2 regions of the Pantoea sp. X-Soil-YNGN-844 genome follow, and region 1 is predicted to be linked to the other one. Evidence: predicted binding sites of a transcription regulator. Region 1 holds the regulator's gene; the other holds the start of a gene.
The links. The regulator CRP, encoded in region 1, controls carbon source genes, mostly activating them, when cyclic AMP is high. The targets are predictions, from matches to a motif close to ATGTGANNNNNNTCACAT.

Region 2: a site for CRP is predicted at 684-701, ahead of glpT (glycerol-3-phosphate transporter). Genes of this name have one in related genera too.

Annotation. Positions count from the first base shown of each region.
Region 1 covers NZ_AP036007.1:3,652,704-3,656,164, forward strand. The annotation lists gene AC6I8C_RS17030 (YheU family protein) at 1-203, shown strand, start outside; gene AC6I8C_RS17035 (phosphoribulokinase) at 265-1,134, shown strand; gene AC6I8C_RS17040 (OsmC family protein) at 1,397-1,801, opposite strand; gene crp (cAMP-activated global transcriptional regulator CRP) at 2,105-2,737, shown strand; gene AC6I8C_RS17050 (YccS/YhfK family putative transporter) at 2,795-3,461, shown strand, end outside.
Region 2 covers NZ_AP036007.1:213,679-217,139, reverse strand. The annotation lists gene AC6I8C_RS00920 (carboxylate/amino acid/amine transporter) at 1-453, opposite strand, end outside; gene glpT (glycerol-3-phosphate transporter) at 828-2,168, shown strand; gene yigL (sugar/pyridoxal phosphate phosphatase YigL) at 2,217-3,017, opposite strand; gene pldB (lysophospholipase L2) at 3,070-3,461, opposite strand, start outside.

The DNA of each region.
Region 1 (3,461 bases):
AACAAGTCTCTCCTGAGACCCTTGAAAATCTGATTGAAACCTTTGTGCTGCGTGAAGGCACTGACTATGGCGAGCATGAACGCAGCCTGCTGGACAAGGTGGCTGATGTGCGACGCCAGTTGGAAACCGGTGAAGTAGTGCTGGTGTGGTCGGAACTGCATGAATCGGTCAATATCATGCCGCGCAAAGAATTTCGTGGCTGATGCACCCGGCACCCTTTCATGATAACAATGCTCATCGTCCGACCTCACAGGGAGCTTTTCTATGTCTGCACGTCATCCCATTATCGCGGTGACCGGTTCCAGCGGCGCAGGAACCACTACCACCAGCCTGGCATTCCGCAAAATCTTTCAGCAGCTTGACCTGCATGCGGCGGAGCTTGAAGGTGACAGCTTTCACCGCTTTACCCGCCCGGAAATGGATATGGCGATTCGTAAGGCGCGCGACCTGGGACGTCATGTCAGCTACTTCGGCCCGGAAGCCAATGACTTTGGTCTGCTGGAGCAGAGCTTTAAAGAGTACGGTCACAGCGGGCAGGGGCAGTCGCGTAAATATCTGCACACTTACGATGAGGCGGTGCCGTGGAACCAGGTGCCCGGCACCTTTACGCCCTGGCAGCCGCTACCGCAGAACACCGATATTCTTTTTTATGAAGGATTGCATGGCGGTGTGGTGACGGCGCAGCACAACGTGGCGGAACAGGTCGATCTGCTGGTGGGCGTGGTACCGATTGTTAACCTGGAGTGGATTCAGAAGCTGGTACGCGACACCGGCGAGCGCGGTCATTCACGTGAAGCAGTGATGGATTCCGTGGTGCGCTCAATGGAAGATTACATCAACTTCATCACGCCCCAGTTTTCACGCACCCATATCAACTTTCAACGCGTTCCAACCATCGATACTTCCAACCCGTTCGCAGCCCGCGCCATTCCGTCACTGGATGAGAGCTTTGTGGTGATCCACTTCCAGGCACTGGAAGATATCGACCTCCCCTACCTGCTGGCGATGCTGCAGGGCTCGTTTATCTCGCACATCAATACGCTGGTGGTGCCTGGCGGCAAAATGGGTCTGGCCATGGAGCTGATCATGGGGCCGCTGGTGAAACGGCTGATGGAAGGTAAACGGATAGAGTAAGAGTTCAGAAATGGTTTCTTCAAACCTATAACAAAGCCAAAGCACGGTAAATCTGACAGCAACACGAAAGCTCAACACGCAGGGAACCGGGTCAGAAGAGGAAAGCGTCCCGCGCCAGGACGGCGCGGGAAGAGCATGCCATGGATGGCGGATTTTGCGTCTTTCCGATCTGACCCGGTTCTCTGCGCCGGCACAGTCTTAAAGCAACCTGCATCAGACACTGGCAGTGAAGTTAGCAGGTCTGGGATAACCCTTGCGACTGTTACAGCTCAACCACTTCATAGCTATGCGTCATCGTCACACCTTTACCCAGCATGATGGCCACCGAGCAATATTTTTCAGCCGAAAGATCCACCGCGCGTGAGACCGCTTTATCCTGGAGCGCTTTGCCACTCACGATAAAATGCAGGTTGATGTGCGTAAAGATTCGCGGCGCCTCTTCACGACGTTCTGAGGTCAGTTTTACTTCACAATCAGCCACATCGTTGCGGCCTTTTTGCAGAATTGAAACCACATCAATCGCGCTGCATCCACCCGCCGCCATCAGCACCATCTCCATTGGGCTGGGCGCTTTATCACCCGAATTGCCATCCATCAGTATCTGATGGCCGGATGAGGATTCTCCGAGGAATGTCAGCCCTTCTACCCATTTCACTCTTGCCTGCATGATTTTTGCTCCGGAATACGCTGTTTTGTCGCCAGAGTACGCTTTCACCTGGTAAACAGCAATCCAGAGAAATCCGCCCGTAGCTGAAGCGAGACAACAGAAGACAGTCGGCAAAAGCTGTGCTACAAACAGTGCTGAAAATATTTTTCGTCACCCGATGGCGAAGCCGGGAAGAATGATGCGCACTGCGCCTGATGCGGCCCGAATAATTTCCTGAAAAGGAAACGCTTGAAGCTTTCACCGCCTGACAGGGAAAACTGCCCCCTGTATTTTGGGCACGATTACAACAGAGGATAATAGCGAATGGTTCTCGGCAAACCGCAAACAGACCCTACACTCGAATGGTTCCTGTCCCATTGCCATATTCACAAGTATCCATCCAAAAGTACGCTGATTCACCAAGGTGAAAAAGCAGAAACGCTTTACTACATCGTGAAAGGTTCCGTCGCGGTTCTGATTAAAGATGAAGAAGGCAAAGAGATGATTCTTTCCTACCTGAATCAGGGCGATTTTATTGGTGAGCTTGGCCTGTTCGAAGAAGGTCAGGAGCGCAGCGCCTGGGTACGTGCGAAAAGCGCGTGCGAAGTGGCGGAGATTTCTTACAAGAAATTCCGTCAGCTGATCCAGGTTAACCCCGACATCCTGATGCGACTCTCCTCGCAGATGGCGCGTCGCCTGCAGGTCACGTCTGAAAAAGTGGGTAACCTCGCTTTCCTCGACGTCACCGGACGCATTGCACAGACTCTGCTTAACCTGGCGAAGCAGCCAGATGCCATGACGCATCCCGACGGCATGCAAATTAAAATCACTCGTCAGGAAATTGGCCAGATTGTGGGTTGTTCACGTGAAACCGTGGGCCGTATTCTGAAGATGCTGGAAGATCAGAACCTGATCTCCGCACACGGCAAAACCATCGTCGTTTACGGCACCCGCTAATTCCTGTCATCCACGGCGTGATGGCAACATCACGCCGTTATTGTTTGTGTTGGGCCGATGTGGCGTCGAATCATTTACCATCCTGAAGTTAACTACGCCTTGCGGCAAACGCTGGTGCTCTGTCTGCCGGTGGCACTGGGCTGGCTGGCTGGCGACCTGCAAAAAGGTCTGCTGTTCTCGTTAGTGCCCGCCTGCTGCAATATCGCCGGTCTGGATACCCCGCATAAACGCTTCTTCAAACGTCTGATTGTGGGCGGCAGCCTGTTTGCCCTCGGCAGCTTTCTGATTCAGTGGCTCACTCTGCATGCGATTCCACTGCCGCTGATCCTCTTCGCTATGCCTTTGCTGCTTGGCGTCACCGGTGAGATTAGCCCGCTGCATGGCCGTCTGCTGCCCGGCACCCTTATTGCCGCGATCTTTACACTCAGCCTGATTGGCCGCATGCCCATCTATGTCACTCCGCTGCTCTATATCGGCGGCACGCTCTGGTATGGGGTATTTAACTGGTTCTGGTTCTGGCTGTGGAAAGAGCAGCCGATGCGTGAGAGCCTGAGCCTGATCTACCGCGAGCTGGCCAACTACTGCGACGCCAAATATACCCTGCTGACGCAGCTGACCGATCCCGAAAAAGCGCTGCCGCCGCTGCTGGCTCACCAGCAGAAAGTGGTCGATCTGATCAACACCTGTTATCAGCAGATGCACATGCTGTCGGCCAGCCGCGATC
Region 2 (3,461 bases), 3.4 Mb from region 1:
GAAGCAGATGTTTGCCAGTTGCACTAACAGCAGACCAAACCAGAAATGATCGCTGACTTTGTCATAACGAATAATCGCCGCACCCGCCACCGCCAGTAACGCACTGAAGATATAGCCGATGCGCAGCGGACGACGGCTGATCAGATCGTAAATCAGCGTCACATAGAGCGGCGTCATCACCGTAAATAGCAGGAATTCTGACACGCTAAGGTAGAGATAGGCTTCGAAGCTCAGCAGATACATCACGCCCAGTTGCAGCATCCCCACCAGCATATACAGCAGTAGCGTGGAAGGGCGATAACCCCGCCAGCGCAGGAAAGGTATGAATACCAGCGCAGCCAGCGCCAGCCGCATCAGCACAGAGAACCAGCTATCCACCTGCCCGGCGAGGTATTCGCCAATCAGGCTGAACGAAAAGGCCCACAGAATGGTGGTAATAATCAATAAAAACACGGCAACGACCCCGAAATTAACAGGCCGACAGTGTAAACAATGTGCCGCCGTCAGGCTGTGAAATCTGGTTGACATCTGATTATAAACCAGGCGATTAAACAGCTGACCGGATAGCCTGCTTACACTTCCTGATACATCAATCGACAGAATAGGTTTTCAGCCAGATAAAATGCGCGAAATGATCCATCAGATGATCACTTCCGCTCCTGACTGTAATAAAACTGTAACAAATGTGTCATTCATCACAGTAACGTTGCGCAACTAACACTATTCTTTGCGCGAAATGGAACATTCTGCATCCATTTTTTTCTGCACTTTCCTGCTCCAACCTGCCGGGAATGAAAAACCATAATGTGCCCTGGAGGGCCTCACTGATGCTGAGCATTTTTAAACCTGCACCACGTCAGCCGCAGGTGGCGGCGGATCACGTTGATCCGCTCTACCGTCGTCTGCGCTGGCAAATTTTCATCGGGATCTTCTTTGGTTATGCTGCCTACTACCTGGTCAGAAAAAACTTCGCACTCGCCATGCCCTATCTGGTCGAGCAGGGTTTTTCACGTGGCGATCTCGGGTTTGCCCTGTCCGGCATATCCATTGCCTACGGCTTTTCAAAATTCATCATGGGCTCGGTCTCTGACCGATCAAACCCGCGCGTCTTCTTACCAGCCGGTCTGATTCTGGCCGCAGCAGTGATGCTGATCATGGGATTCGTCCCCTGGGCGACCTCCAGCATCATGGTGATGTTCGTACTGCTGTTTATCTGCGGCTGGTTCCAGGGTATGGGCTGGCCACCCTGTGGGCGCACCATGGTTCACTGGTGGTCGCAGAAGGAGCGCGGCAGGATCGTTTCGGTCTGGAACTGTGCGCATAACGTGGGCGGTGGTATTCCGCCACTACTCTTCCTGCTCGGCATGGCGTGGTTCAACGACTGGAAAGCGGCACTCTATATGCCTGCGTTTGGTGCCATTGCTATTGCGATTATTGCCTTTGCGCTGATGCGTGACACGCCGCAATCCTGTGGCCTGCCACCGATTGAAGCGTATAAAAACGACTACCCGCCCGACTACGATGCCAGCCACGAAGAGGAGCTGACGGCAAAACAGATTTTCATGAAGTATGTGTTGCCGAACAAGCTGCTGTGGTACATCGCGCTGGCCAACGTCTTTGTCTATCTGCTGCGCTACGGCATCCTCGACTGGTCACCCACCTATCTGCGCGAAGTCAAACACTTCACGCTGGATAAATCGTCGTGGGCCTACTTCCTGTATGAGTATGCGGGGATTCCGGGAACGCTGCTGTGTGGCTGGATGTCGGACAAAGTTTTCCGGGGCAATCGTGGTGCGACCGGCGTGTTCTTTATGACGCTGGTGACCATTGCGACCGTGATCTACTGGCTGAACCCGGCGGGCAATCCTGGCGTCGACATGGCCTGCATGATCGTGATTGGCTTCCTGATCTACGGTCCGGTGATGCTGATTGGTCTGCATGCGCTGGAGCTGGCACCGAAAAAAGCAGCAGGGACGGCGGCGGGCTTTACCGGCCTGTTCGGTTACCTGGGTGGCTCGGTCGCGGCCAGCGCCATTGTCGGTTACACCGTTGATTACTTCGGCTGGGACGGCGGCTTTATGGTGATGATTGCGGGCTGTGTGCTGGCGGTTATTCTGCTGTTACTGACCATGGTCAGCGAACACAAACACAAAAAGACCCTCGTCTGACGGTAATAAACAAGGGCCGGCTATCCGGCCCTTGTTTACGCTGACGGCTTAAGCCAGATAGAGCGTGCGCAGCGTCTGCGGCACCGCATCATCGGCATTCGAACCAATCACATCCAGCTCCGGCAGCGTATCTTTCAACCGCTGATGGGCGTTCTGCATGATATAGCCCTTACCTGCCATGCTCAGCATCTCCACATCATTCATACCGTCGCCAAAGGCAATGCAGCTCTCCAGCGAATGACCCAGCGTTTTCGCGACCGCTTCCAGCGCATGTCCTTTCGACACGCCGCCCGCCATCACTTCCAGGCAGGTTGGCAGCGAGAAACTGACGTTAACCCGATCGCCCCAGCGCGCTTCAATCGCCTGCTCCATTGGGATCAGATGCTCAGGGTTTTCGCAGGTAAAAAAGACCTTGCTGATGTTGCTGGTTGGCAGCAGGCCCGGCTCATAGACCTGATAGTTGAAGACTGACTCACGAAAATAGTCCTGCTCAGCCGGGCTTGAACGGCTAACAAACCACTCATCGTCGCGGTAAACGTGCGTCAGAATATCGCTGTGATGATACTGCAGGCCAAACAGGTCGCTGGCGATATCCTCATCCAGATTATGACTGAACACCAGTTCGCCCTCTGCGTTATGCACGCGCGCGCCGTTCGAGGTGATCATATAGGCCGGAATCGCCAGGCTGTCGCGCATCTGTCCGACATCAATATGATGACGGCCGGTGGCGAAGACAAAGTGAATATCCTTAGCGACCAGCTGCTGCAGCGTTTCACGTGCAAAAGGGGTCAGGCGATGTTCGGGAGAAAGCAGCGTGCCATCCAGATCGGATGCAACGATGTGATACATGAAAACCTCGGGTATCTGGTTCTGCCGGTTTTTACCGGTCGGATAAATAACGTCAGTGGTGCGATGAAAAAAAGTCGACCACTGCATTGAGTGCTTCGGCACGCATCTCATCTTTTTCAAACAGGATCTCGTGACGCGCGCCATCGATCACCCGTGGCTGATTACCTTCACACGGATGACCCGCCGCCGCCATCGCCGCACAAAACAGGTCCTGCGAACGATTGTCGACCACCCGATCGTCGCTGGCCTGTAACAGCAGCAGCGGCGTAGTGATCTTATCCACCTGACTGATGATGTTGCGCCCCGCATGGATGCCTTCGCGTACCCAATGGTAGGTCGGTCCGCCCACACGAATCGCCGGATCGTCCGCATAAAAACGCAGGCTACGCCGGTAACGCTCGGCGCTATGGGTCAGCCGGTTAATGCCAAACGGATGCGCGCGCC